Regions from separate parts of the Nocardia sp. NPDC004722 genome, predicted to be linked through region 1. Evidence: riboswitches for the same ligand, from Rfam matches in the RefSeq annotation. Region 1 holds a riboswitch; each other region holds the start of a gene.

The links. A riboswitch is a leader RNA that binds a small molecule or an ion and turns the genes downstream of it on or off. The one in region 1 is predicted to bind S-adenosylmethionine.
Region 2: another riboswitch for S-adenosylmethionine. It lies ahead of ACWELQ_RS21290 (PLP-dependent transferase); the one in region 1 lies ahead of ACWELQ_RS26330 (AfsA-related hotdog domain-containing protein).
Region 3: another riboswitch for S-adenosylmethionine. It lies ahead of ACWELQ_RS11905 (rhodanese-like domain-containing protein); the one in region 1 lies ahead of ACWELQ_RS26330 (AfsA-related hotdog domain-containing protein).

The regions. Positions count from the first base shown of each region.
Region 1 covers NZ_JBSGBY010000301.1:567-9,542, forward strand. The annotation lists partial or broken gene ACWELQ_RS26285 (TetR/AcrR family transcriptional regulator) at 1-28, shown strand, start outside; gene chrA (chromate efflux transporter) at 63-1,274, opposite strand; gene ACWELQ_RS26295 (hypothetical protein) at 1,811-2,134, shown strand; gene ACWELQ_RS26300 (hypothetical protein) at 2,131-2,550, shown strand; gene ACWELQ_RS26305 (TetR/AcrR family transcriptional regulator) at 2,543-3,145, shown strand; gene ACWELQ_RS26310 (serine hydrolase) at 3,149-3,877, opposite strand; gene ACWELQ_RS26315 (hypothetical protein) at 4,238-4,804, shown strand; gene ACWELQ_RS26320 (FMN-dependent NADH-azoreductase) at 4,905-5,531, shown strand; gene ACWELQ_RS26325 (MFS transporter) at 5,509-6,918, shown strand; SAM riboswitch class IV at 7,020-7,131, shown strand; gene ACWELQ_RS26330 (AfsA-related hotdog domain-containing protein) at 7,145-7,930, shown strand; gene ACWELQ_RS26335 (HAD family hydrolase) at 7,927-8,646, shown strand; gene ACWELQ_RS26340 (hypothetical protein) at 8,640-8,976, shown strand, end outside.
Region 2 covers NZ_JBSGBY010000211.1:1,652-11,789, forward strand. The annotation lists gene ACWELQ_RS21275 (NADP-dependent isocitrate dehydrogenase) at 1-58, opposite strand, end outside; gene ACWELQ_RS21280 (MFS transporter) at 425-1,921, opposite strand; gene ACWELQ_RS21285 (TetR/AcrR family transcriptional regulator) at 2,061-2,777, shown strand; SAM riboswitch class IV at 2,790-2,902, shown strand; partial or broken gene ACWELQ_RS21290 (PLP-dependent transferase) at 2,999-3,835, shown strand; gene ACWELQ_RS21295 (SulP family inorganic anion transporter) at 3,945-6,155, opposite strand; gene ACWELQ_RS21300 (SulP family inorganic anion transporter) at 6,350-8,560, opposite strand; gene ACWELQ_RS21305 (extracellular solute-binding protein) at 8,863-9,909, shown strand; gene ACWELQ_RS21310 (DUF5313 family protein) at 9,910-10,138, opposite strand, start outside.
Region 3 covers NZ_JBSGBY010000088.1:1,741-11,878, reverse strand. The annotation lists gene ACWELQ_RS11915 (FAD-dependent oxidoreductase) at 1-1,038, opposite strand, end outside; gene ACWELQ_RS11910 (Rv0361 family membrane protein) at 1,260-1,703, shown strand; SAM riboswitch class IV at 1,766-1,880, shown strand; gene ACWELQ_RS11905 (rhodanese-like domain-containing protein) at 1,895-2,317, shown strand; gene ACWELQ_RS11900 (O-succinylhomoserine sulfhydrylase) at 2,314-3,528, shown strand; gene ACWELQ_RS11895 (alpha/beta fold hydrolase) at 3,592-4,401, shown strand; gene ACWELQ_RS11890 (DJ-1/PfpI family protein) at 4,455-5,099, shown strand; gene ACWELQ_RS11885 (MarR family winged helix-turn-helix transcriptional regulator) at 5,096-5,551, shown strand; gene ACWELQ_RS11880 (HAD-IIA family hydrolase) at 5,548-6,306, opposite strand; gene fgd (glucose-6-phosphate dehydrogenase (coenzyme-F420)) at 6,626-7,633, shown strand; gene pta (phosphate acetyltransferase) at 7,915-9,996, shown strand; gene ACWELQ_RS11865 (acetate kinase) at 9,993-10,138, shown strand, end outside.

The DNA of each region.
Region 1 (8,976 bases):
CGCGGGCGCGCTCGGCATCACCGTCTAGCCCGAAACCTGTTGCGCAGCCGATCCGGAGCCGCTCAGCCGATCGGGAGTCCCGCCGCTGCCGCGACCACCCCCAGCACTCCCGCGCCCAGTAGTGCGCTCACCACGCCGCGCCGGGCGGCCAGCAGCCACAGTGCCGCACCGGCGAGCACCGCGAACTGCCAGACATGATGCAGCGCAAGCGCGAGCGGAATCGCCGCCCCGGCGATCGCGCCGATCGCGGCAGGCCCCGCGCCGGTGAGAAACGCCTGCACCCGCGCATCGGCACGCAGCCGATCGAAGTACCGTCCCCCGGCCAGCACGAACGCGAACGACGGTGCGAAAGCGACCGCGGCGGCGAGCAATCCGCCCGGAACCCCCGCGGCCGCGTACCCCACCACCGCGACCGTCTGCACCACCGGCCCGGGCGTGATCTGCCCCAGCGCGACCGCATTCAAGAACTGCGCCGCACTCATCCACCCGTACCGGTCCACGGCATCCGCCTGCATCAGCGGAATGATCACGAACCCACCCCCATACGACAACGCCCCCACCTTGAACGCCACCCACGCCACCGCCGCCATCCCGCCACCGGTCGGCCCCGTCATCGCAATCGGCCAGGCGCTCAACCTTTTATGCCCGGGACCGTCGGGACCCGACGGGTCGTGCCCGGGACTGCTCTCCTTCGGACCGGTGCTGCGGCGGGCGCGGACTTCCAGCAGACCGGCTCCGATGAGGACGAGGACCAGCCAGGGGCCGAGGAAGGTGGCCGCCACCAGACCCGTTGCGGCGTAGGCGATCCAGCGTGCTCGGGCCGGGCGGGTGGGGCCGGTGCGTTGCCAGCTCGCGGGGGCGAGGCCGGTGGCCGCGTGGACGGCCACGGCCGCGACGGCCGCTCCGGCTCCGGCGGCCGCGCCGTGCACCCAGCGTGGGCTGTCGGCGGCCAGGAAGAGCGCGGCGAGGATCAGGATGAGGGTCAAACCCGGTGCGATGAAGCAGAATCCGCCGAGCAGCGCACCGGCCGTGCCGCGCAGCCGCCAGGCGGTGTAGATCGCCAGCTGGGTGGACGCCGGGCCGGGCAACAGGTTGGTGGCGGCGATGCCGTCCTCGAAGTCCGCGGCGCTGATCCAGGCGCGACGCTCGACGCACAGGGCGCGCAGCATCGCGATGTGGGCGGGCGGGCCGCCGAAACCGAGGCAGCCAATGCGTCCCCACTCGACGGCGATGGTCCGCAACCGGACCGGCCGGGTATCGCTGTCCGGAAGCACGGCCGACCCTAACGCGGGCCGTAGGTCCATGCGAGACGGACTTTCAAGACACCTTCCAGCGAACCTGAATTGCGGCGCAACTTTCGAGCGGTCGGATCGCCCTGACCTTGCTGAAACCCGATGAAGGAGGCTGACCGTGCAGGCCAATGCCCCGGATCTCACTGCCGGTGCGTTGTGTCACAGAAACGGGCAATCCTTTGGCTATTGCAGTGGTGCTGCAATAACGTGGCGATAAGCCCGGCCGGTTCATCCCGGCGTTCGGACACCTCGCATCGAAGGAGTAATCGTGGACAACAACCATCCGGTCATCAATCTCGGTTCGGCGGCCATCAACCTGACCGACACCATCACCTCGATCCTGGCCCAGTGGACCTACCTGATGCAGGCGTGGGGCTCGGCGTAATTTCGCGCACCCTCGGGGTTCTCGGCACCGCGGGGCGCTCTCGACTTGACCGCTGTAGCGAAACTATACGATCGTATGACAGACTGATCTGCATCTAAGTCTGTCTGGCGTACGTTCGTATAGGGGTGATCGAATGTTCAGAGTGTTCGAGTTGCTGGGGTTGCTCGCTCCGGCCGCCGGTGCCGCGCTCGCGGTGTACTACCGACGCCGCCTCGGCGGCGGGTTCGCCTACGCGCTCGCCGCCGCGATCCTCGCCCTGGTCGGATCGGGTGTGGCGCTGGTCGCCGAGCGCACCCTGTGGCTGGGCGGCGATGCCGAGGGCATGACCGAGCACCTGGAAACCGGTGCCGCCGTGCGCAATCTGCTGCTCATCCTGGCGTGGGCGCTGCTGCTGATCGCCATCGCACGGCACCGGCGCATCCCGGGCGCTTCCGAGGGCGCGGGGTGGGCGCGGTGAGCGGGGCGACGCTGTTCGGCCTGAGTGAGATCGCTGTCGCGGTACTCGCCACGGCCACCATAGTTTTCGGGCTGTCGCTGGCCCGCCGCCACCGCCTGGCGGGCGCGGCCACCGTGGCGGGCGCGGTCGCCTGGCTGGCCGCCGAGGGCGCGCATTGGCTCCAGAACGCGACGATCATGCCCGGTCTCGCGGGCGATGAGCACGCCTCGGCGCGCCTGATCGTCGGCATGCTCGGCGAGGCGGTGTACTTCGGTCTCGGCGGTCTGGGCATACTGCTGTTGTTCTTCGCCGCGGTCGCCGACCGTGCCCCGCGCGCGGATCAGCGCCCGGAACCCGCCGTGCTGGCGCGCAAGCTGCTCGGCCAGGCATGGCGGTACTACTCCACCGCACGCACACAGAGAGGACGCCGTGGCTGACGAGTCGCGCGCTCGAACCCGCCGCACCGGCGAAACCACCGACCGGCGTGCGGAATTGCTGGAACGCCTCGCCGACGCCATCGCCGAGAATGGCATCGAGGGCGTCAGCATCCGCGATCTCGCCACCCGCGCCGGCGTCTCCATCGGCACGGTGCAGTACCACTTCTCCACCAAGACCGAACTGCTGGTCGCCGCCTGGCATCACGTGAGCGGCCAGGCCGCGCAACGGTTCCTGCGGTCGGGCGTCCGGGAATTCCCGCCGCAGGACCAGCTGCTGAGCCTGACCGAACTGCTGTTGCCGCCGACGCCGGATGACCGGCTGACGCGGGTCTGGCTGGCCCTGGTGGCCCGCGCCGCACACGATCCGCTGATCGCGGCCCTGCATCGCGAGCAGTGGCGCGAGACCGAGGACCTGCTGGCGCGGGTGCTGGCCCGCGCCGCGCCCGCCCGCGCGGACGAATCCCGGGATACCGCAACCGAACTGCTGGCATTGCTGGACGGGCTCGCCATCGCGGTCGTCACCGAGCCCGATCGGGTCTCGCCCGAACACGCCCGCCGCATCGCCCGAAACCGGGTGCGGCAGTGGCTGGGCTGAGCGCTACTTCAGCACGGTGTGCAGCAACTGCACGCCCGCGGTGAGGGCCGAACCCGCCACCGACCAGCTGGTGCCCGCCGGCTGCTGCGAAAGCACCACCACCGCATAGCGATACGGCTGATCCGGAGACGGGCTGACCAGGCCGGTGGTGTCGAGGGTGGTGGAGGAATCCAGATCCATCCAGCCCTGCTTGACCGCCCAGCTCGCGCCGGTGAGCGCGTCGGGAATCCCGAAGTACTGGTTGGTGCCGTCGGCCGCGGTCTCGGAGGTGTTGTGCAGCGCGCCGATGATCAGATCCCGGGCAGAGGCCGGGACCGAACCGGTGATGTAGTGGAAGATCGCCACCACATCCCTTGGCGTGGTGAGGGTTTCACCCCATTGCGCGGTGTCCTCGGGCGCGGTGGTGGCGGTCAGGCCGATGGCGCTCACCATGCGGTCGATGATGGCGTCGTTGCCGCCGTCGTCCCACAGCGCGTCGGCGATATCGTCGTCGCTGGTCGTCAGCATCTGGGTGAGCCGGTCGGTGGTATCCGGATCCGGTTGCCAGTTCTGGTTTTTCAGGGTGTCGAGCGCGATGAGCAGCTTCACCACCGACGCGGTGTAGAACTGCTGATCGGCATTGAGGCTGGCGACCGGGGTGCCGGTGGTGGTGTCCACCACGTCGATGCCGACGGTGGTGCCCGGCGAGGCGGCCTGGATGGCCGCCTGCATCTGCTGGGCGATCGCGGTCACCGCGATGGGATGCGGAACGACGAGAGTCGTTCCCGGCGGCGGGGTCTCCGGAACCTGGTCTTGACCTACTTGGTCACGAGAAGTGGCGGATGCGCGCGGGGCGCTGAGTGCTGCCAACGAGATCACGGCGACGAAACTGCCGGCCGCGATCCAAGTCCACCGAGCGTGCGGTGTGCGGGCCTGAATCGAGGTCATAGTCCATTACATCGACACGAACCTCGAGACATTTCCAGTTGAATGCTGTCAATTTCCTGTTAACTGCGGATCGATCTGGTCTCGGTTCGGAATCGGTTCTGATCAGCTATTTTGTCGCGAACTAAGATCACTGGTGGGTCGGGACTTATCCCGATGGAGACAGTGATGGGTACCAGGTGTGAGATCCTCCGAAATGCCCTGATAAAAAGCCTCGCCATCCTCGGTCTGGGGGTGCTGCCGTTAGCTGTCCCGGTGTTCGCTCACGCCGACACGGACTACGGCGGCGGCTGTGTTCTGTTCCCGGACAACACATCAGCAACTGTGGACTCGTTGCGCTTCAGATGCAGCCCCGCGCAACAGGACGCGATCTACCGCGACGCCCCGCGCGGCGATGTCCCGATCGGATCGAAGGACGGCTGGGTGGCCTCGCCGCGCGAGATGCAGTCGTGGGCGCCGCTGTTCTGGATCGGCAAGGACTTCTACACGAACCCCGCGGGTGGGTATCTGTTCAACCGCCTCACCGGAGCCGGGATCGAGGGGTTCCAGGCCAATGTCTTCACCGGGCCCTCGGTGGTGGACGGCGGCGCGGCCTGGGTGCTGGACTACGCGCCGTCGCCGGTCCCGCAGCTCTACGACGAGATCCGTGAGGTCACCCCGGGCGTCTGGTTCGGGTACTCGTGGATGCGGCAGGGCGGCGGGTACGCGCTGCAACTGAGCTTCATCCTGGCCTGAGTTCTCCGGGGCCGGGCTTCGGATCAGCGCGCACGTAATCGTCGTGCCGGGAGGGTAGGTCTTGATATTCGTGGACTTCGTTGTCCACGAAAGGAATTCGATGACCACCCTGCTGCATGTCAATGCCTCGGCGCGCGGTGCGCACAGTCAATCCCGGGCGCTGGCCCAGACCTTCATCGACGGGCTGACCGCCCGCGATCCGGAACTGACCGTCGATACCCTCGACCTGTTCGAGGCCGACCTGCCCGACTTCGGCACCCACGCCGCCGAAGCCAAACTCGCGCTGTTCACCGGTCGTGACCAGACGCCCCCGCAGCTCGCGGCCTGGGAATTGGCGCGCACCGTGTTCGACCGGTTCGCGGCCGCGGACCTCTACGTCCTCAATATCCCGATCTGGAACGCGGGTGTGCCCTACATCTTCAAGCAGTGGGTTGACATCGTCACCCAGCCCGGCTGGGCGTTCACCTTCGACCCGCAGGCGGGGTATTCGGGGCTGCTCACCGACAAGCGCGCCGTCACCGTGTACACCAGCGGCGTCCACCAGCCCGGCGTGCCGGTCGAATTCGGCTCCGACTTCGCCACCCCGTTCGTCGCGGACTGGCTGAACTTCGTCGGCATCAAGGACATCGCCGAAATCCGCTTCGCCCCGACCGTCCTCACCGACAACCCGGAAGCGGGCTTCGCCGCGGCCCAGGAGCGCGCCCGTGAGCTCGCCGCCGACTACTGACCCGGACCGCGCGCCGGAGGTGGATGCAGACCTCACGGCGGACGAAAAGCTCGAGGCGGACGCTGCCCTCGACAGGGGCGTGACCCCCGAGGCGGACGTGAGATTGGAGGATGAATCAGCCACCGCGGCGAAGCCGGTTCTCCCAGCGGACGGGGTGCGCGAGCCTCACACGGAACTCGGGGCGGGCGGCGCCGCCGAACCGGAATGGGCGCCGACCGGGCGGACGGTCGCGGCCGTCTGCGCGGTCGGGATCCTGGTGGTCGGGCAGCTGTATGTGGTGCTGCCGGTTCTGAATCGGCTTGCGGCCGACTGGGATACGTCCAAGTCGGCAGCGACCTGGACCACCACGGCGTTCGGGCTGGCCTACGGCGCGGGATTCCTGGTGACCGGGCCGCTGTCGGACCGCTGGGGGCGGCGGCCGGTGATCGTCGGCGGACTGCTGGCGACGGTGGTGAGCTCGCTGCTGGTGGCGGTCGCGCCCGGGCTCGCCACCGGGTTGTCGGCGCGAATTCTGCAGGGGCTCACCGCTTCTTTCTTCGCACCGGCCGCCTTCGCCTACCTGTCGGAGCGCATCGCTCCGCAGCGCAGGATCTTCGCGCTCACCTGTCTGACGAGCTCGTTCCTGGGTGCGGGTGTGGTGGCGCAGGTCCTGGCCCAGCTGATCGGCAACGCCCTCGGCTGGCACGCGATCTTCATCGCGGGCGCAATCGCTTTCGCGCTCTCGGCGGTGCTGCTGCACGTGGTGCTGCAGGCTCCGGCGCCGGACACCGCGTCGGGCGGCGGTGCCGGGTGGCTGGGGGAGTTGCGTACCGCGTTCGTGCCCTTCGGGATTCTGCTGCGGCAGGCTCGGCTGGCTCTGCTGTACCTGAGCTGCCTGGCCATCCTGGGCTCGTTCGTGGGGATCTATACCGGGATCCAGCTCTCCCCGCCGGACGGGGTGGGTTCGGGCAATGCCGCCCTGCTCGCGTTGCGTGCCAGTGCGATTCCGGCCATGGTGGCGGTGCCGTTGCTGGCCGGGCGGCTGGGCGTCATCGCCCCCGCCACCCGGTTGATCGCCGCTCTGGCGATCGCGGCGGGTGCGGCCGCGATCACGGCGGTGCCGTTGGGCGGAGTGTGGGTCGCGGTGTGGCTGTTCGTGTTCGTCACGGCGATCGCGGTGGCGGCCCCGGCGGCGGTGCAGGCGATCGCGGTCCATGCGGGCGCGGCGCGGGGCACCGCCACGGCGCTGTACACCTTCGCTCTGTTCGTCGGGGCCAGCGGCGGTCCGCAGCTCGCCAATCTGGTTTCCCGCCACGGCTATTCGGTCGTCGCGCTGTCCATCGCGGTGCTGTCGGCGGTGGGTGCGGCATTGGCGGTCGGCTCGACGCGCGTGACTGTCGCGGAGTGAATCGGAGCGCGGGGGCCAGCGGCGTCCTCCGCGTCCGGGTTTCAATCGCCGTGGTTGAAACTGTAGGGGAAAAAGATTGGGCCGCATAGCTTTTCGATCACGGTCATGAGTTCCAGTGTCAAAGCCCCGGCTGGCTGGGCGGCAACCCTCCACGGCGGCGGGGTGCTCCGGGTGACGACCGGATGGCGGCGAGCGTCGCCATAAGCGTCTTGCTCTCGGAGGGAAAATGTCTGTAGCCCAGCTCGATTCGGTGACCGCGGTGGCGGAGGAGGTGGCCGTCGGCGAGGTGCTGCTGGTGGCCGACCGCTTCCGGGGCATCGCCGCGGACGACCGGGCCTTCACGGTGTCGGGACTGGTGGCCGCGCTACGGGGCGGCCGGTGGCGGGAGTCGGACCGGCCGCTGACCGTGCGGCTCGGCCAGGGGGTGACGCGCCACGATCTCGACTATGTCGAACACGTGGCCCTGGTGCACGCCCCGGCCGGACTGCGGGTCAGCGGACCGGTCGACGAACCGGCCCCACGCCACCAGGTGCACAAGTATCAGCACTCGAATGTGCTGCTGGCCAATCTGATTCGCGAATCCGATACCGAGTTCCGGGCGGACCTGCGCATCCACGGCGACAACGAACTGCTGCTCGACCATCAGACCGGCGAACACGTGCAGGGCATCGTGATCGTCGAAGCGGTGCGGCAGTTGTTCCTCGGCGCGTTCGAACTCGAATACGGCCGTCGCTGGCCCGAACAGCACTTCTACATCGTGTGGAACAGCATCGAATTGGAGTTCAAGTCCTTCCTGTTCCCGCTCCCGGCCAGCCTGCACGCGGTGCTCACCCCGATCTCCGTCACGGACCCGGCCAAACTGGAATTCGCCATCGAGGTGGACGTACGCCAGCTCGACCGCAGCGTCGCCACCACCCGCATCACCTACGCGGCACTGCCCAACGAGCGCATCTCCCAGATCGAGCGGCACAAGGCGGCCAAGGCGATCGCGGCCTACCTGGAGGCGGCGTGACGGCCGGCGCCGCGTTCTTCGATGTCGACGAAACCCTCATCACCGTCAAGAGCATGTTCGCCTTCCAGCGCTTCTGGCTGGCCGAGAACGGTGACGACGGCAGCGAATACGCGCGACTGAGCGACGAGATCAAGCGCCGGGCCGCGGCGGGGACGCCGCGGGAGGAGGTCAACCGGCACTACTACCGGGCCTATCGGGGCGCGCGGGCCGACGCGCTGGCCGAGGCCGGGCGACGCTGGTTCGCGGGGTTCAGCGCGGGCGGCGGGGTGTACTACGCCGAAGCGGTGGAAACGTTGCGCGCACATCGTGATTCGGGGCACGCCACGGTGCTGTTGTCGGGGTCGTTTCCGGCGGCCATCGACCCGGTCGCGGCGGCGCTCGGGGCCGACCACGTCATCGCCACCACCCCGGTGGTCGACGAGCAGGGCGTGCTCACCGGCGAGGTGTGGCGGCCCATGATCGGCACTGCCAAGGCCGCCGCCGTCGCGGACTACCTGCGCGAGCACGGGATCGCCCGCGCGAACAGCTACGGCTACGGCGATCACGCCAGCGACCTGCCGTTCCTGCAAGCCGTGGGACACCCCGGTTTTCGCGGGGACGACCAGGTTCTCGCGTCCCAGGGCCCCGACTGGACCCGTCTCGGCGACCGGGTCGGCGATACCGTCGACGATCCGGGTCGCCTTCTCTCCGAGCAGGAAGCGCTGTCCGTATGGTGAGCAAGAGCTACGACCTGACCCCGACCACGCAGGGGCCGCTGTACCCGCCGAGCGAAGTACTCGACGCCGACGGCGATTTCATCGTCGTCGGCTATCTTGTCGTGCCGGGGCCGGACGGGACCGTCACCCGGCGGTGGGGGCGGGCCATCGTCGCGGCCGACACCCCCGTACCGAAGTTCGGTGACCTGGCGGCGTACACCATCGTGCGGGAACTGCCCGGCGAGTTGCCGGACGCGGACGCCGGGAGCGTGCTGCACACGCTGCCACTGCCGTTGCCCGCCAACAACTATCCGATGGTGTTCGCTCCCGATCAGCGACCGGACGCGGATA
Region 2 (10,138 bases), on a different contig from region 1:
GGGTCATCTCGTCGCCATCGAGTTCGACGACGGTCCCTTCAACCTTGATCTTGGACATGGATCTTCGTGTCCTCCTAGGAAGGTGGTGCTCCCATTGCACGGCCGGTGAGCACCGCTTGTAGCGGACCCCAGCTGTTCAACAGACAACGTATACGCATGGCGCTCGGCACGGGACCTGTGGTGCCAAGTCCACGTACGCTGTGGCGTCAAGCAAGACAAGCGTACTGCTGCTATCGATCTCACCGCGACGGCGGCCCCCGCTGTGCGGGAATTCAGTGCGGTTACCGATAAGTAGCTTTTCGCGTGACTTTCGGCACTTCCCAGCATGCGAAAAGGAAAGGGCCGTGGCAACCCCCTCCCGCGGAATGCGAAAGGAGGTGCTCACGGCCCTCGGATATATCTTTTCGCCGGTCAGGCGCTGCGTTCAGACACCCACGTGCACGGCGTGCTCATCACCCTCGAGCAGGTTCTGCGGCTTGTCGCGAACCATGAAGGCCGCGATCGGAATGCAGAGCACGAAGAACACCGCACCGATCAGGAACGCGACGCTGTAGGAGTGCACCGAGGCCCGTTCCATCACATGGTCGATGGTCCCGTTGTTGCGCACGTACCGCTGCGCCACCTGCACCGAGATCGTGGTCAGCAGCGCGGTACCGATGGAACCGCCCACCTGCTGCGCGGCGTTCAGCAGCGCACTGGCCACACCCGAGTCTTCGTCCTCGACCTGGTGCAGCGCGGTGGTCTGCATGGACACGAACAGGAAGCCCATGCCCAGCGCGATCAGGATCATGGCGGGCAGCAGGGCGACGGCATAGCTGTCGCCGTACTCCAGCCGCGACAGCCACAGCAGGCCCGCCGCGCCCAGCACCGAACCCGCCAGCATCAGCGGCCGCGGCCCGATCTTGGGCAGCACCGACGAGGCGATACCCGCCGACACCACGATCCCGGCCGGGAACGGCAGGAACGCCACACCCGTCTTCAGCGCCGAGTAGTGCTGCACGATCTGCAGGTAGAAGCTGAGGTTCAGGAACATGGCGAACATCGCGATGGGCACCAGCAGCGCGATCAGGTACGCGCCGCCGCGGTTGATCTCCGCCGGAATACGCAGCGGCAGCAGCGGATTCGCGGTGCGTCGTTCGATGGCCACGAAGGCCGCCAGCAGCGCCACACCCGCCACGAACAGCGCCAGCGTGGTGGCGGCGGTCCAACCGTCGGACGCCGCGCGGCTGAAGCCGTAGACGATGGAGATCAGGCCCAGGGTGACGGTGATCGCGCCGGGCAGGTCGTAGCCGCCGGTGCGGGGTGCGGGCACATCCTTGATCACGAAGGCGAACGCGCCGACCAGGGCCAGCAGCGCGACCGGAGTGTTCACCAGCAGCGACCAGCGCCAGTCCGCGTATTCGACCAGCGCGCCACCGGCGATCAGGCCCAGCGCCGCGCCGGCGCCGGACACCGCGGCGAACACGCCGAACGCGCGGGCGCGTTCCTTGGCCTCGGTGAAGGTCACCGACACCAGCGACAGCGCCGCCGGGGCCAGTAGCGCGCCGAACGCGCCCTGCAACGCACGGCCCGCGAACAGTTCGGCCGCGTTCTGCGCGAGACCGGCCACCGCGGAGGCGGCGGCGAAGCCGACCAGGCCGATCATCAGGATCCGGCGGCGGCCCAAGTAGTCGGCGAGGCGGCCGCCGAGCAGCAGCAGACCGCCGAAAATCAGGGTGTAAGCGGTGAAGATCCACTGCTTGTCGCCGTCGCTGATGTGCAGGTCCTGCTGCGCGAACGGCATGGCGATGGTGACGATCGTGGCGTCCAGAACGACCATGAGCTGCGCCATGGCGATCACGCCGAGCGCCCACCAGCGCCTGGAATCTTTTGCGGTACTTGCTGTTTCGTCGGTACCGAGCGCGTCTGTGGCTACGGTCATGAGCCTCTCCTCTGGGGGGTGCGAAGGCAGCTTTCACCATAGTGGCCCCTACCGACAATTGGCGTCAAGAGAAAAATGTCGCAGTGCGACAGTTGTCATACGGGGACAGGAAACAGCTATAACCCTCTAAGATGGAGTCATGTCGGAGTTGTCAAGCCACATCGGTGTGGTCATGCGCCATCGCCCCGGCCTGCGCGAACGCAAGAAGCAGCAGACCCGGGATCGGATCATCGACGTTGCCCTGCGCTTGTGCGATGAGCAGGGCTTCGACGCCACCACCGTGGAACAGATCGCCGACGCGGCCGATGTCTCGCCGCGCACCGTGAACCGGTACTTCGACAGCAAGGAGGCGATCGTCATCGCCCCCATCGAGGGCTGGGGTCAGGCGATTGCCGACGCGCTGCGCGAGCAACCCGTGACCGGTGACGAGATGCAGTCGCTGCTCGACGCCTTCCTCGCGGTCGTGGACCAGGTCATCGAATCCGATGCCCCGGTGCCCTTCCGATGGTTCCAGCAAATGCAGCGCATCTCGAGCAACAGCGTCGCGGTCCGCGCGCTCAGCATGGAGTCCGCCGACACCAAGACCCGCGCCATGACCGAGGTGCTGGCCGAGCGCCTGCAGCTGCCCGAGGACCACCTCACCGTGCGGCTCATCGCGGGCACCTGGCACAGCATCGTGCGGGTGGGCATGGAGTGCGAATTCGAGGCCGAATCCGACTTCGCGGGCTGCGCCGCGCCCGCCACCGCGCGCAAACTCGCCGACAACGTCCTGGCCGCCTTCCGCGAATTCCGGCGTGTCTGTTGCGGATCCGCTGTGGCGAGCCCCACTTCCGAGACCGCCGCCTCCGCCCGTTAGAATCTCGCAACAGGTCAAGAGCATCAGCGTTAAGGCCCCGGCTTGCTGATCGGCAACCCTCCAGCTGCGGTGGGGTGCTTCCGGGTGCAGACCGGGCGTTCGAAGGCCGAACGCAAGCGCAATCAGGAGGTCTACCGAAATGTGTTGTTGTCGAAGCCCATTCGCTTCTCGATAACGTCAAACTTCCGCCATTCGGCGACCTTGTTTTTGGAGCAGAACACATGAGTGACTCGACCGCGCCCGCGGCCGTTGCGGCTGACGGCACCCTGGATCCGGCCAACTGGTCCTTCGAGACCAAGCAGATTCACGCCGGACAGAGCCCCGATCCGGCCACCGGAGCCCGCGCACTGCCCATCTACCAGACCACTTCCTACGCCTTCCGCGACACCGACCACGCCGCCGCGCTGTTCGGTCTCGCCGAGCCGGGCAACATCTACACCCGCATCATGAACCCGACCCAAGACGCGGTGGAGCAGCGTGTGGCCGCCCTCGAGGGTGGCGTCGCGGCCCTGCTGCTGGCCTCGGGCCAGGCGGCGGAGACCTTCGCGATCCTGAACCTCGCGGAGGCCGGTGACCACATCGTGGCCAGCCCGCACCTCTACGGCGGCACCTACAACCTGCTGCACTACTCGCTGCCCAAGCTGGGCATCCAGGTCAGCTTCGTCGAGGATCCGGACGACCTGGACCAGTGGCGCGCGGCGGTCCGCCCGAACACCAAGGCGTTCTACGGTGAGACCGTTGCCAATCCGAGCAGCTCGGTCCTCGACATCCCCGGCGTCGCCGAGGTCGCGCACGCCGCGGGCGTGCCGTTGATCGTGGACAACACCGTCGCCACCCCGTACCTGATCCAGCCGCTGCAGCTGGGCGCGGACATCGTCGTGCATTCGGCCACCAAGTACCTGGGCGGGCACGGTTCCGCGGTCGCGGGTGTGATCGTGGACGGCGGCGGCTTCGACTGGACCGTGAAGAACGAGGCGGGCGAGTCGCGGTTCCCGGGCTTCACCACCCCCGACCCGAGCTACCACGGCGTGGTGTTCGCCGATCTGGGCGCGCCCGCGCGAACTCGTCGAAATCCGATGGATCTCGAGCAGGAGCCGATGGGAGCCCGGACGAAAAGACTCCGGCGCGGGCCCCTTTCGGGATGCCGTGCCGGAGTCCTCCGATTCACTAATGGGTGTGGGTGAGGGCTCCCGATAGGTCGGGGGCATCGATTTCGGCGATGCCCTCGGGGGTGACTTCCAGGACCCGCGCGGAGGCGATGTCGAAGAAGAGGCCGGTGACCCGCAGGCCGTGTTCGGCGACGGCGCGCCGGACCACGGGGTGCGAGCGCAGGGTTTCCACCTGCACGGCCACGTTCACGATGGAGAGCTGGTCTGCCACGCCGTATCCGGCCCGGGCGGCTGCGGAGGCGACCGGGTCACCGGTGTGGAAGCGATCCACGCTGGGGCGTCCGTGCACCAGCCAGTTGCCCAGGCCGGGGCCGGTGGGCCCGCCCGCGACCAGCGCCTTCATCGCCCCGCAGGACGAGTGACCGCACACCACCACGTTGTCCACGCCCAGTTCGTCGATGGCGAAGGTGAGCGCCGCCTCGATGGAGGCGTCGCGTCCGCCGGGGACGACCAGGTTGCCGACATTGCGGATGGTGAACAGGTCGCCGGGCCCGCTGTTGGTGATGACGTTCGGCACGATCCGTGAATCCGCGCAGGTCAGGAACAGCGAGTGCGGGTTCTGGCCGTCGCGCAGTTCGTCGAGGTGCGGGCGCACCACGTGGGCGTTGCGACGGTGGAAGGCGGCCACGCCCTTGGCGATCGGGTTGCCGTCGTCCTCGCGCCAGGGGCGCAGCACGTCGTCGAGCAGGCTGCGGGCCTTGCCACGCACCGGCGGACCGGTCAGCGCGTGAGCCATGTGCGCGGTGCCGAGCTCCACGTATTCGACGCTGCCGCCGGTGCTTTCGTGCTGGCGGGCCCAGTCGTGGATGGCCTCGTAGGCGGCGTGGTCGAGGAAGTCGACACTGAGTTCCACCAGCGCCTCGGTGCCCTCGGGCACCTTGCGCAGTTCCGCGGTCAGCTTGGGCAGCGCCAGGAAAGTGCAGGTGCCGTCGATACTGACCAGCCAGCGGTCGGTCCCGGCCACCGGGGCGGCCACCACCGAGACGCGCACGACCCGCCACAGCAGCAGCGCGAACGCCAAGGCCAGGCCGATGATGACGCCTTCGAGCAGGTTGAGGAACACCACGCCGAGCACGGTCACCAGGTACACCAGCAGGTCACCGGTGCGCCGGGCCAGTTTGATGTGCGCGAGCTTGACCAGCTGGATGCCGACCACGATGAGCAGACCGGCGAGCGCGGACTTCGGAATCTGCTGCACCAGGCCGACGAGCGCGACCGAGAACACCAGAATCCAGATGCCGTGCAGCAGCGCCGAAGCGCGGGTGCGGGCGCCGGCGGCCACGTTGGTGGCGCTGCGCACGATGACGCCGGTGACCGGCAGGCCGCCGAGCGCGCCGGAGACCATATTGGCCGCACCCTGCCCGACCAGTTCCCGGTCGAAGTCGGTGCGCGCACCGGTGTGCATCTTGTCGACGGAGACCGCCGACAGCAGGGACTCGACGCTGGCGATGAGGGCGATGGTCAGTGCCGCGAGCACCACTCCGCCCCAGTTGCCCGAGGGCAGACCTGGCAGCCCGATCGCGTCGAACAGCGAGCCGTTCAACACGATTCGCTCCGGCTCGCCGGGGATCACCAGGGCCAGCACGGTGGCGGTGACGACCGCGACCAGCGGGCCGGGCAGCACCTTCAGCTGTCCGGGCACGTATTTCCAGCTGAGCATGATGGCGATGACGACGAGTCCGATGAAGAAGTCGTCGCCGTGCAGGTTCATCAACTCATGGGGCAGCTGGATCAGGTTCTGCCAGGCCGAACTCCGCGAGGATCCGCCCAGCAGCACATGCAGCTGCTGCAGTGCGATGGTGATGCCGATGCCGGCGAGCATGGCGTGCACCACCACCGGCGCGATGGCCAGCGCCGCGCGGGCAATCCGGCTGAGGCCGAACAGGATCTGCATGGCACCGGCCAGCACGGTAATGAAACAGGCTGTCTTCCAACCGAATTCGCTGATAGTTGTGGCGACCACCACGGTGAGACCAGCCGCGGGGCCGCTGACCTGCAGCGGCGAACCGCCGAGCAGGCCGACCACGATGCCGCCGACGACGGCGGCGATGAGTCCGGCCGCGATGGGCGCACCGGAGGCGACCGCGATGCCGAGCGAGAGCGGCAAGGCGACGAGGAAGACGACGAGGGATGCAGGAAGATCGTGGCGCAGCAGGGTGTCGAACCTGCCGGCGGTTCTGCCTGGCGGTGAATCGGTGTCGCGAGACATATTGCTCCTTGGCGAGCATGTACAGGGGCATCGAATTAAGACTGCGGACAGCACTGGCCACAGACTCACCGGACGAGCAAAGGTAAGGCTAAAGGTAAAGACTTAGCAAAGTCTGAGAAAAGCTGTGCCACAAAGTTAAAGGGGTGTGAACCCTTTCGGATTCACACCCCTTCAGGCGGGAGATACCCAGGTCGTCAAGCGGGTTGGGCCACCCGCCCGACACCGTCGATCTCCGCGATCCCGTCCACCGTGACCTCCACCACGCGGGCGGTGGCGATATCGAAGAACAGCCCCGAGAGCACCACGCCGCGCTCCTGCACTCCGCGCCGCACCACCGGATGCGCCGAGAGCGTCTCGAGCTGCACCGCCACATTCACCATGCCCAGCTGATCGACCGTCCCGAAGCCCGCCGCCTCGGCCGCGACCGCGACCGGATGACCGAGCCGGAAACGCTCCAGGCTCGGCCGGGCGTGCGCGAGCCAGTCGTCGAGCTGGGAGCCGGTGACCAGTTCACTGTGCAGCGCACCCATCGCGCCACAGCCGGAATGCCCGCACACCACCACCGACCGCACATCGAGTTTGTCGAGGGCGTAGATGAGCGCGGCCTCCATGGACGAATCCTGGGCGTCGCGCGGAATCAGGTTGCCGACATTGCGGACGGTGAACAGATCGCCGGGCCCGCTGTTGGTGATGACATTGGGCACGATCCGGGAGTCGGCGCACGTGACGAAAAGCGAGTCGGGTTCCTGGCCGTCGCGCAGCACACCCAGGTGCGGGCGCATGACGTGCGCGTGGCTGCGGTGATAGGCCGCCACCCCGGCGACGATGCGATCCCCGTCGTTGGCGCTGCGCCGCCACGGCCCCAGCACGTCGTCGAGCAGGCGGCGGGAATGCCCGCGCGCGACCGGGCCGTCGGCGGCATCGGCCATGCGGACCGCGCCGGATTCCACGAATTCGACCGTGCCACCCTCGATTCGGTGCACATCCGCCCAGTCCTGCAGAGCGTCGTAGGCGGCGTGGTCCATGAAGTCGACGGTCATCTCGATCACCACGTCGGTCCCCCGGGGCACCCGGTGCAGTTCGCTGGTGAGCTTGGGCAGCGCCAGGAAGGTGAAGCTGCCGTCGACGGTGACCCGCCAGCGCAGCGCGTCGATCTCCTCCGCGACGACGCTGACCCGCACCACCCGCCACAGCAGCAGCGCGAAGGCCAGCGCGAGCCCGACCAGCATGCCCAGCAACAGATTCCAGAACACCACCACCGACACCGTGGCGGCGTACACCACCAGATCGCCGGTGCGCTGGGCGCGGCGAATGTGCGCGAGTTTGATCAGCTGAATGCCGACCACGATGAGCAGTCCGGCCAGGGCCGCCTTGGGAATCGAGCGCACCACCCCGACCAGGGCCACCGAGAACAGCAGGATCCACAGCCCGTGCAGCATGGTCGAGGCTTTCGTGCGCGCGCCCGCCTTGACGTTGGTGATGCTGCGCACGATGACCGCCGCCACCGGCAGCCCGCCGATCAGACCCGAGACCATGTTGGCCGCGCCCTGGCCGAGCAGTTCGCGGTCGAGATCGGTTCGGCGCGCGGTGTTCTGGCGCATCCGGTCCACGGCCACGGCCGATAGTAGAGTCTCCACGCTGGCGATGAGCGCGATGGTGACGGCCATCAGTGCCACCTGCGCCCAGCTGCCGTGCGGCAGTTGCGGCAGGTGCAGTTCCTGCAGCAGCGAGCCGTCGATGGAGATGCGCGCGACCCGCACCGGCAGCACGTGCGCCAACAGCGTGGCCACGACCACCGCGACCAGCGGCGCGGGGATGTTGCGCACGGGTTCGGGCAGGTGTCGCCAGCCGACCAGGATGGCGATCACGACCAGTCCGATGCACAGGTCGCCCGGATGCACCGAGGCCAGCTGATGCGGCAGCGCGACCAGGGCGTCCCAGGAGGAGGTCAGCGAATCCCCGCCCAGCAGCACGTGCACCTGCTCGAGGGCGATGATGATGCCGATCCCGGCGAGCATGGCGTGCACCACGACCGGGGCGATGGCGAGCACGCCGCGCGCGATGCGGCTGAGCCCGAACAGGATTTGCAGGCCGCCGGCCATGATGGTGATGAAACAGGTGGCGGCCCAGCCGAATTGGTTGATCGATTCGGCGACCACCACGGTCAGCGACGCGGTGGGACCACTGACCTGCATGGTCGAACCGCCCAGCAGTCCGGCGACGATGCCGCCCACCACGGCGGCGATGAGTCCGGCCGCGACCGGCGCGCCCACGGCCACGGCGATGCCGATGGACAGGGGCAGCGAGACCAGGAAGACGACGAGTGAGGCGGGTAGATCGTGGCGTATCAGCCCGGCAAGACCGGGAAGCGACGTCCGTGGAGGCTGATCGGTGTCGGTGGACATATCTCTCCTTCGCCGGCACGGCTCCGCCGCCCGGTTCATCGGTCAACATGTACTGGCATCGAGAGGCAGCGGCGGGCGAGGCTGGAGAACCACGACGCTTGGCAGATCGCCGCGGGTAAGCGTAAAGACAAGGCAAAGGAAATGAAAAGCGTTTGCGGCAATTGAGGCGAACCGCTATCAAACTGTGACACAGCTCACCAAGGGGCGCAAACCACCGAGTTGTCATCACCCGTTCACCGCGGCGTCAGCGCGAGTGCCTACTCTTCCGCGCCGGACAGCTGTTTTCGAAAGGGTTCCGCGGTATGCCGCTCTCTCGCCGCGCCCTGCTCGCGGCCGTCGCCACCTCCGCATTCGCGACCGCGGCCTGCGGCAGGCACGCCGAACCGGATTCGACTCCGGCCGTGACGAGTTCGTGGACTCCCCCGCCCGGATTGTCCGGGGACCTGACGCTGTACTCGGCCAATCCGCAGGACCTCACCGATGAGCTGGTGGCCGCGTTCACCAAGGCGTCCGGGGTGAAGGTCAAGGTCTTCAGCGGCGAGACCGGCAAGATCACCGCCAAACTCGACGCCGAGGGCCCGCGACCGGCGGCCGACGTGGTGTACCTGGCGTCCTGGACCCCGGCCGCCCAGTACAACCTCGACGGGCGCACCCTGCCCTACACGCCGCGCGGGGCCGACCGCATCCACGACGGCTGGATCAACAAGGACCACGGCTTCGTCGGCCGCGACGGTTCGGCGCTGGTCATGGTGGTGAACTCGAAAATGGTGCCGCGCCTGCCCAATGACTGGGCCGATCTGGCCGCGCCCGAATTCCACAACGCCGTGATCATGCCCGATCCCCGCGAATCCGGCACCGCCCGAGACCTGCTCGCGGCCATGGTGAGCGCGTGGGGCCGCGACCGCACCTGGGCCATGTTCGACGGGCTGTTCGCCAACGGGATGACGGTGCGCGGCGGCAACGGCCCGGCCCTGGACGAGGTGACGGCCGGGCGCTACGCGGTCATCCTGGGCGGCGTCGACTACTCCGCCTACGACGCGTCGGCCAAAGGCGTTCCGCTGCGGGTCATCTCACCGTCCTCGGGCACCGTCATCACGCCGCGGCCCATCTTCATCCTCAACACCACCCGCAATCCGGTCGCTGCGAAAGCGTTGGTGGACTACATGTTCACCCCGGAGGCCCAGCAGATCTCGGCCGCGCACAAGATGATCCCGGCCCGCACCGATATCGCGGTGGCGCCCGGCACCCGCACCTACGCCGAGGTCAAACAGCTGCCCTTCTCCTGGGATCAGGTCAAGGGCAGCGGCACCGAGATCCTCGCCGATTTCACCACCCGCTACCTGAGCTGATCAGCCGCGCCCGTGCGCCCGTTCGTAGGCTTCGCGGGCCGCCGCCGACCGCGCCCGCTCGCGCTGATCGGCCAACGCCGGATCGAGGCCGTGCTTGACCAGGCGCGCGCGGCGGAAGACGTACATCAGCGCCACGGTGAAGTAGATGAGCGGCAGATACAGCAGCGCCATCATGGCCAATCCCATCCACAGCGGCCCGGGGATGAGCAGGAACAGGCACAGCGGCGGA
Region 3 (10,138 bases), on a different contig from region 1:
GGGGACGGTGCCCGCCTGGTCGTCGAAGGGCAGGGCCGGGATGTTCTGCGACAGGTAGCCGACCGCGCGGTACACGGCCTGGATGTCCCAGTCCTTGAATTCGCCGGTGCCCTTGCAGTTTCCGGTGCCGTCGAGCTGGGTGCGCTCGGTGCGCAGGCCCACGACCTTGCCGTCCTCGCCGAGGATCTCCGAGGGGTTCTCGAAGAAGTGCAGGAACAGCTTGTGCGGGCGGTTGCCGACATCGCGAATGGCCCACTGCTCCAACGTGTTGCAGATCATGTCGACCTGCTTGGAGTGCCGGCGCGCGGCCTCGGAGCCCTCGTCGTAGTCGATGTCCTCGGGGTCGACGATGACCTCGATGGTCGGCGAGTGGTCCAGTTCGCGCAGCTCGAGCGGGGTGAACTTGGCCTGCGCGGGTCCGCGGCGGCCGAAGACGTGGACCTCGAGCGCCTGGTTGGCCAGCAGCCCCTCGTAGACGTTCGGCGGAATCTCGGTCGGCAGCAGCTCGTCACCGGTCTTGGCCAGCACGCGGGCCACGTCGAGGGCGACATTGCCGACGCCGAGCACGGCGACCTTCTGCGCGTCCAGCGGCCAGGTGCGCGGCACGTCCGGATGCCCGTCGTACCAGGACACGAAGTCCGCGGCGCCGTAGGAGCCGTCCAGGTCGATGCCCGGAACCTCCAGTGCGCGGTCGGCATTGGCGCCGGTGGAGAAGATGACCGCGTCGTAGAACTGACGCAGATCCTCGAGGGTGATGTCGACGCCGTAGTCGATATTGCCGAGCAGGCGGACCTGGTCCTTGTCGAGGACCTTGTGCAGCGCGGTGATGATGCCCTTGATGCGCGGGTGGTCGGGGGCGACGCCGTAGCGGATCAGGCCGAAGGGCGCGGGCATGCGCTCGTAGAGGTCGATGCTGACCCCGTCGAACCCGGCGGGTGCGTCGGACTTCATCAAGGCATCGGCGGCATAGATGCCGGCCGGTCCTGCGCCCACGATCGCAATGCGTAGCGGGCGGGTCGCTGCACTCTGTTCGGTCATTTTTCCGCGCACCCTTTGGGTCGAAACTAACTTGCCGTCAAAACTTAGCCGTCGGTCTTAGCTTAGGCTAAGTTGACGCCCTGGCTTCGGTGACCATCGTCGGCCCCCGACGCTGCAGCGTTGCTGCGTTGTCCTGCTATTCCCGCGCCTGGGGCGGAAATTCTGCTGATTCTATGCGATGGCCTTCCGGGTCCCGCGCACCGACCAGGCATGATCTACCCATGAGCGACGCCGAGGAGACAGTCGAGGAGACGGTCCAGTTCGATCAGAACGAGACGCGAAGCATGTGGCCGTTCCTGGTCGCGGCCGGTCTCATCGCGTTCGTGATCCTGGGCATCGTGATCGCCACGCTGGTTTCGCCGGTTGAGAAGAATGTCACAGATACCGATCGGCTCTCGGCACCCGCGGGCAACTTCATCAAGTACCGCAGCGACAACGGCAAGTACGAACCGAGCTTGGCCTGCAAGGGATTCGACGAGAGCAACTCGCCGCTCAGGATCGCCGTGGAGACCGGCGGCCCGATCAGCTTCGACGCCTTGAAGGACCCGGTGATCGACGGCGACAAGGCCACCGCCCAGGTCACTTTCAGCGCCGGTGGCGCGCAGACCACGTCGACCTGGCACTTCACCAAAGAGAATTCCCGCTGGTTGGTCTGCAGTTCGTGACAAGGTCCGAAGTCCGGCGAACCGTTTGACACGGGTGCCGGTTTTTCGGCACTCTCATCCCAGGTCATGAGTATCAGCGCCAAGCCCCGGCTGGCTGGTCGGCAACCCTCCTCCGCGGTGGGGTGCTCCGGGTGACGACCTGGCCTCGCACCGAACGCGGTGCGGCAAGTGCGGATTCACAGGAGGTACAGGTGAACTACGCGGGTGACATCACGCCGAAGCAGGCGTGGGAGTTGTTGCGCGACAATCCGGATGCGGTGCTGGTGGATGTCCGCACCGAGGCGGAATGGCGTTTCGTCGGGGTGCCCGACACCAATGGCATCGGCCGGCCGACCGCGCTGATCGAATGGGTGGACGCCACCGGCGCGCCCAATGCGCGGTTCGTGGACCAGTTGCGGCAGGCGCTCGCCGCGCGCCCGGACGATTCGGACGCGCCGGTGCTGTTCATCTGCCGCTCCGGCCAGCGCTCGATCGGCGCGGCCACCGCGGCCACCACCGTGGGCATCTCCCCGTCCTTCAATGTGGTCGACGGGTTCGAGGGTGCGCTCGACGCTCAGGGTCATCGCGGCAGCACTGGCTGGCGCGCCGACGGACTTCCGTGGAGGCAGTCATGATCACCGGCGGTTCTTTCGACAAGCCGCTCCCCGAGGGCGTCGGCCCGGCCACGCAGGCCGTGCGCGGCGGCACCCGGCGGTCCGGCTTCGACGAGACCTCCGAGGCGCTGTTCCTCAATTCGGGTTTCGTCTATGAGAGTGCGGAGGCGGCTGAAGCGTCTTTCACCGGCGATATCGAGCACTTCGTCTACTCCCGCTACGGCAACCCGACCGTCGCCATGTTCGAGGAGCGGTTGCGCCTGATCGACGGCGCGGAAGCGTGTTTCGCGACCGCGTCGGGCATGTCCGCGGTGTTCACCGCGCTGGGCGCGCTGGTGGCCGCCGGTGACCGTCTCGTGGCGGCGCGCAGCCTGTTCGGTTCCTGCTTCGTGGTGGCCAACGAGATCCTGCCGCGCTGGGGCGTGGAGACGGTCTTCGTCGACGGCGAGGATCTGGACCAGTGGGAGCAGGCGCTGTCGGTGCCGACCACCGCGGTGTTCTTCGAGACCCCGTCGAACCCGATGCAGACCCTCACCGATGTGCGCGCGGTCTCCGATCTCGCGCACGCGGCGGGCGCGAAGGTGGTGCTGGACAACGTCTTCGCCACCCCGCTGTTGCAGCGCGGTTTCGACCTGGGCGCGGACATCACCGTCTACTCGGGCACCAAGCACATCGACGGCCAGGGCCGGGTGCTCGGCGGCGCGATCCTGGGACCGCAGGATTACATCGACGGTCCGGTGAAGAACCTCATGCGCCACACCGGTCCGGCGCTGAGCCCGTTCAACGCCTGGACGCTGCTCAAGGGCCTCGAGACCATGCCGCTGCGCTTGCGTCAGTCGGTGGATTCGGCGCTGAAGATCGCGCAGTTCCTGGAGAACCACCCGGCCGTGGCGTGGGTGAAATACCCCTTCCTGTCCTCGCATCCGCAGTACGAGCTGGCCAAGCGGCAGATGTCCGGCGGCGGCACGGTCATCACCTTCGAGCTGAAGGCCCCGGAGAACGAGGCCAAGAAGCGCGCTTTCGAGGTGTTGAACCGGCTGCGCATCATCGACATCTCCAACAACCTCGGTGACGCGAAGACCCTGATCACTCACCCGGCCACCACGACCCACCGTGCCATGGGCCCGGAAGGCCGTGCGGCCGTGGGCATCACGGACGGTGTCGTCCGCATCTCCATCGGTCTCGAGGATGTCGAGGACCTGCTGGGCGACCTGGACCATGCGCTGAGCTGATCCGGCTAGCGACGTCAGGCCGGTGTCAGCCGGATATCAGGCCTGACGTCGAAAGTTGTTCTCATGACGAAGAACAACAGCTCCTCCGCTTCCTCCACCACCCTCTGGACCGGCATGATTCCGGTCGACGACACCGCGCTGTTCTGCACCGACACCGGCGGCGACGGCATCCCGGTGATCTACCTCAACGGCCAGTTCGCCACCCAGGGCTACTGGGCCAAGGTCATCGCCGAACTCGGTGACGGCTTCCGCCACATCACCTTCGACGAGCGGGCGCGCGGCAAGAAGTCGCTGAAATCGGCCGACTACTCCTTCGAGGCGTGCGTCCGCGATGTCGATGCGGTCCTCGCCGCCCGCGGTGTCGAGAAGGCCCTCGTGATCGGCTGGTCCTACGGCGCTTTCGTCGCCGCGCACTGGGCGAGCCGCAATCCGGAGCGGGCGCTGGGCGCGATCCTGGTCGACGGCGCGCAGCCCTACGACTGGTTCGACGACGCCATGGAGATCCGCATCCGCAAGCTGTTCAAGCGGCTGGCCCCGGTGACCGTGCTGTTGCGCCCGACCGGTCTGACTCCGAAGCTGTCGGCCGCGCAGCAGGCGGAAAGCAATATCGAGCTGGGCAAGATCTCCCGCGCGGCGGCGCTGGGTCCGGTGCTCGACAACATCACCGTGCCGACCCGGTACGTGGTCGCGTCGGGTTCCTCTTTTGGCAGCAAGGGCGACGAGCAGGAGCGGATTCGCACCTCGATCGCCGGAGTCTGCGAACGCAATCCGTTCATCGAGGTCAGCGCGAAGGTTCCGAGCAACCATGACCACATCCTGGGCAAGGACTTCCGCGCGGTCGCCGATGCGGTGCGCCAGACCGCGGCAGCATGAGGACGGGGAAAACATTGACAGTATGCTGTCAAATATGACAGCATACTGTCATGATGAAAACAGTTCACATGGCCGTGTACGACACCTTCTCCGACTGGGAGGTCGGGCATGCGACCGCGCACATCAACCGCGAACTCTGGCAGCGCGAACCCGGCACCTGGCAGGTGAAAACCGTTGGGATCAGCGCCGATCCGGTCACGTCGATGGGCGGCATGCGGGTTCTGCCCGACCTCGCGCTCGAAGATCTGAAGCCCGCCGACAGCGCGATGCTGATCCTGCCGGGACTGGCGACCGAATTCGATCCGGCCAGCCCGATCACGACCTTCGCGGGCAAGGCGCGGGAGTTCCTGGACGCCGGGGTTCCGGTCGCGGCCATCTGTGGTGCGACTTTCGGGCTGGCGAAGGAGGGGCTGCTCGATGGTCGGCCGCACACCAGCAATGACCCCGGATACCTTTCCTACTCCGGATATTCGGGCGGCGAGCACTACGTGGGATCGGCGACGGCCGTCACCGACGGTGATTTGATCACCGCGACCGGTACCCGCCCCGTCGACCTCGCCCGCGAGATCTTCGCCCGGCTCGGCATCTACGAGCCGCACGTGCTCGAAGCCTGGTACAAGCTGTACGGAAACAATGATCCGGCAGGCTTTTACGAGCTGTTCGAGTACGAACAGCAGCGCGCGGCAGCCGCGCGATGACTCGCACCGACCAGCAGCTCTTCGCTACCGCGGCGGTCACCTCGTTCAAGCTGAACGGCCAATTCCTCACCATCGCCGAGGAATTGGCCAAACCGTCGGGGATCACCGTGGCGTGGTGGCAGGTGCTGGGCGCGGTGTTGCACGAGCCGCTGCCGGTGGCGGGCATCGCACGCGAGATGGGCATCACCCGGCAGAGCGTGCAACGGGTCGCGGATCTGCTGGTGGACAAGGGTTTCGCCGAGTACCGCCCGAATCCGGCGCATCGCCGGGCCAAGCTGGTCGCGATCACCGAGGCCGGGCACGAGGCGGTCCGGCGCATCGACCCGCAGCACAAAGCCTTCTCGAAACGGCTTGTCGCGCAGCTGGGCCGGGAGGAACTGGCGCGCATCGTGGACGCGCTGACGACCCTGTCGGCCGCCCTCGACGCGCTCGAGGGCGACCGGACCGACTAGGCCGCGAACGGGTCCTTGGTCTTGCCGACCAGGGCGGCGACCGACGGCAGGATGGTGGTCGGGCGGTACGGGAACTGCTCGACCAGGGCCGGGGTGGAGATGCCGGTGGTGACCAGGATGGTGCGCATGCCCGCCTCGAGGCCCGCGATGACATCGGTGTCCATCCGGTCGCCGATCATGACGGTCGAGAGCGAGTGCGCCCCGATGCGGCGCAGCGCCGACCGCATCATCAGCGGGTTGGGCTTGCCGACGTAGTAGGGCTTGCGGCCGGTGGCCTGGGTGATGAGGGCCGCGACCGAGCCGGTGGCCGGGAGGATGCCCTCGCGCGAGGGTCCGGTGGCGTCCGGGTTGGTCGCGATGAAGCGCGCGCCCGCCGCGACCAGCCGGATGGCGGTGGTGATGGCTTCGAAGGAGTAGGTGCGGGTTTCGCCCAGCACCACGTAGTCCGGATCGGAATCGGTGAGGATGTAACCGATTTCGTGCAGCGCGGTGGTGAGGCCGGATTCGCCGACCACGTAGGCGGTGCCGCCCGGACGCTGATCGTTGAGGAAGGTGGCGGTCGCCAGCGCCGAGGTCCAGATGGATTCGACGGGGATCTCGAGGCCGGTGTGCTTGAGCCGGGCCTGCAGGTCGCGCGCGGTGTAGATCGAGTTGTTGGTGAGCACCAGGAACGGAATGTCGTTGTCGCGCAGTTCGGCGAGGAACTTGTCGGCTCCGGGCACCATGTGATTCTCGTGAACCAGGACGCCGTCCATGTCGGTCAAGTAGGAGAGGATCGGTTCTGCGCTCGAGTTGGTCACGCGCATATTCTCCGCTATCCCCGGACCGAACGCTCATATATTCCTGCTCTGATTGACCGTCCGACCGGTCTCATCCCCGGAATACCGTCCCCCGACCCGGGGTTCGAGGACTTGGGTGTGACCCCTGCCGCACCGCCTCCCGGCACTGGACCTATGGTGCGAGGTAAGTCCGTTTGCGACGCCGTGCTGTTTTCTCGAGCGATGCGGTGTCGCGGGCGGCGGCGGGAGGTTGGCCCGCACAACCCAAGCGCAGCAAGGCGACAGGAGTGCCCAGGTGAAAGACCTCAAGCTCGGTTACAAGGCGTCCGCGGAACAGTTCGGCCCGCGCGAACTGGTGGAACTCGCGGTGGCGGCGGAGGAGCACGGCCTCGACTCCGCCACCGTCTCCGATCATTTCCAGCCCTGGCGGCACAATGGCGGCCACGCCCCGTTCTCGCTGGCCTGGATGACCGCGGTGGGTGAGCGCACCAGCCGTATCCAGCTCGGCACCTCGGTGCTGACCCCGACCTTCCGCTACAACCCGGCGGTCGTCGCGCAGGCCTTCGCGACCATGGGCTGCCTGTACCCGGACCGGATCATGCTGGGCGTGGGCTCGGGCGAGGCGCTCAACGAGATCGCCACCGGCTACATCGGCGAATGGCCGGAGTTCAAGGAGCGTTTCGCGCGCCTGCGCGAATCCGTGGATCTCATGCGGGCCCTGTGGACCGGTGAGCGCGTGGACTGGGAAGGCCAGTACTACAAGACCGTCGGCGCTTCCATCTACGACGTGCCCAAGGGCGGCATCCCGGTGTACATCGCGGCCGGTGGCCCGCTGGTGGCCCGCTACGCCGGTCGCGCGGGTGACGGTTTCATCTGCACCTCGGGCAAGGGCATGGACCTCTACACCGAGAAGCTGATGCCCGCCGTCGCCGAGGGCGCGGCGAAGGTCGGCCGCACGGTCGACGATATCGACCGGATGATCGAGATCAAGATCTCCTACGACACCGATCCTGTTCTGGCGCTGGAGAACACGCGCTTCTGGGCCCCGCTGTCGCTGACCGCCGAGCAGAAGCACTCCATCACCGACCCGATCGAGATGGAGGCCGCCGCGGACGCGCTGCCGATCGAGCAGATCGCCAAGCGCTGGATCGTGGCCAGCGATCCGGACCAGGCCGTCGAGCAGATCAAGCCGTACCTGGACGCGGGCCTCAACCACCTGGTCTTCCACGCCCCGGGCCATGATCAGCGCCGCTTCCTGGACCTGTTCCAGCGCGACCTGGCCCCGCGCCTGCGGGCCCTCTGAGGCGTCCCGGATCACACCCGGACGGGTGGCACACGGGGACGGACAACCCTTGCGGAATCCCTTGCCCGTGTGCCGCCGATCGGTCCGAAACCGCCCTCCGAGCGGGACATATGTCATGTGATTGCAGTCTCGCGCGCCAGGGATGAGTTTCGGGCCCGACGGGAAACGGCCGGTAGAACGGGTCTTGACTGATCAATAGCAAATATGCATAACCAAACGCGCTTGACGTGTTGCCTGCCGGACGCGGAAATCGGCCAATAACGCTCGGTAGGCTTTCGCTCATGTCTGCCACACCGGTTTCCAGTGTGTACATCGCGTCCCCCGAGGGCGACACCGGCAAGTCGACGGTGGCGCTCGGGGTCCTCCAGGCACTCGCCGCGACCACTCCCCGAGTCGGCGTGTTCCGGCCGATCACCCGGTCCGCCAACGGACGCGACTACATCCTCGAACTCCTCCTCGAACACTCCACCTCCGACGTCGACTACGACCAGGCGATCGGCGTCACCTACGAACAGGTGCACGAGGATCCGGACGCCGCGATCAGCGAGATCGTGATGCGCTATCACGCCGTCGCGAAGCAGTGCGACGCCGTGCTCATCGTCGGCTCCGACTACACCGATGTCGCCAGCCCCTCCGAATTGCGCTACAACGCCCGCATCGCGGTCAACCTGGGCGCGCCCGTGCTGCTGGTGGTGCGCGGAATCGGCCGCACGTCAGACGAATTGGGCCAGCTGGTCGAGCTGTGCCGCGGCGAGCTGAAGGCCGAGCACGCCAAGCTGGTGGCCGTCATCGCCAACCGCTGCGAGCCCGGGCAGATCGAGGCCGACGCCGAAGTCCTGAAAAAGGTTGCGGCCGTGCCCTCCTGGGCGCTGCCCGAGGTGCCGCTGTTGCAGGCCCCGACCATGGAGGAGCTGCGCGACGCGATCGGCGGCGAACTCTACAGCGGCGACCCGGAACTCATGCAGCGCGAGGCCCTGGACGTGATCGTCGGCGGCATGACCGCCGAACACATTCTCGAACGCCTCACCGACGGCGTCGCCGTCATCACCCCCGGCGACCGCTCCGACGTGCTGCTGGCCCTGGTGAACGCCCATGAGGCGGAAGGCTTCCCGTCGCTGGCGGGCATCATCATGAACGGCGGCATGCTGCCGGAGCCGTCCATCGCCCGGCTGATGGCGGGCCTCAAGCCCAAGCTGCCGATCCTGTCCACCGATCTGGGCACCTTCGAGACGGCCAAGGCGACCGCGCTCACCCGCGGCCGCGTCTCGCTCTCCAGCATCCGCAAGGTCGACACCGCGCTGGCGGTGATGGAGGAGCGGGTCGATCCGCGAGAACTGCTGCGGCAGATCGAGGTTCCCATCCCGAACATCGTCACCCCGCAGATGTTCGAGTACCAGCTCATCGAGCGCGCCCGCAACGACCGCAAGCGCATCGTGCTGCCCGAGGGCGACGACGACCGCATCCTGCGCGCCGCCGGCCGGGTGTTGCAGCGCAAGATCGCCGACCTGACCATTCTCGGTGACGAGGCCGCCATCCGCGGTCGCGCCGCCGAGCTGGGTGTGGACATCGACGCCGCCGAGGTGCTCGACCCCAAGACCTGCGCGCTGCGCGACGAATTCGCCGAGGAGTACGCCCGCCTGCGCGCCCACAAGGGCATGACGGTGGACCGGGCCCGCGAATTCATCAGCGACATCTCGTATTTCGGCACCATGATGGTGCACATGGGCGTCGCCGACGGCATGGTGTCGGGCGCCGCGCACACCACCGCGCACACCATCCGGCCCTCGTTCGAGATCATCAAGACCACGCCGGGCGTGTCCACGGTGTCCAGCGTCTTCCTCATGTGCCTCGCGGATCGCGTACTGGTGTACGGCGATTGCGCCGTGGTGCCGGATCCGACCCAGGAGCAGCTGGCCGATATCGCCGTCTCCTCCGCCCGCACCGCCGCCCAGTTCGGCATCGATCCGCGGGTCGCCATGCTTTCGTACTCGACCGGTGAATCCGGCTCCGGCGCGGATGTGGACAAGGTCCGCGCCGCCACCCACCTGGTGCACGAGCGTGCGCCGGAGTTGTTGGTGGAGGGCCCGATTCAGTACGACGCCGCCATCGAACCGGCGGTCGCCAAGACCAAGCTGCCCAATTCCGAGGTGGCCGGTCAGGCGACGGTCTTCATCTTCCCGGACCTCAATACCGGGAACAACACCTACAAAGCGGTGCAGCGCAGCGCCGGAGCCGTGGCCATCGGGCCCGTGCTGCAGGGTCTGCGCAAGCCGGTCAACGACCTCTCGCGCGGCGCGCTCGTCGCGGACATCGTGAACACCGTTGCCATCACCGCCATTCAAGCCCAACAGGAGGCGCAATGAAGGTACTGGTGATCAACTCCGGTTCCTCGTCCATCAAATACCAGCTGCTGGAACCCGAGTCGGCCGACGTGGTCGCCTCCGGCGTGGTGCAGCGCATCGGTGAGGATGTCGAGAGCGACGTCGTGACCGTCGAACACAAGTG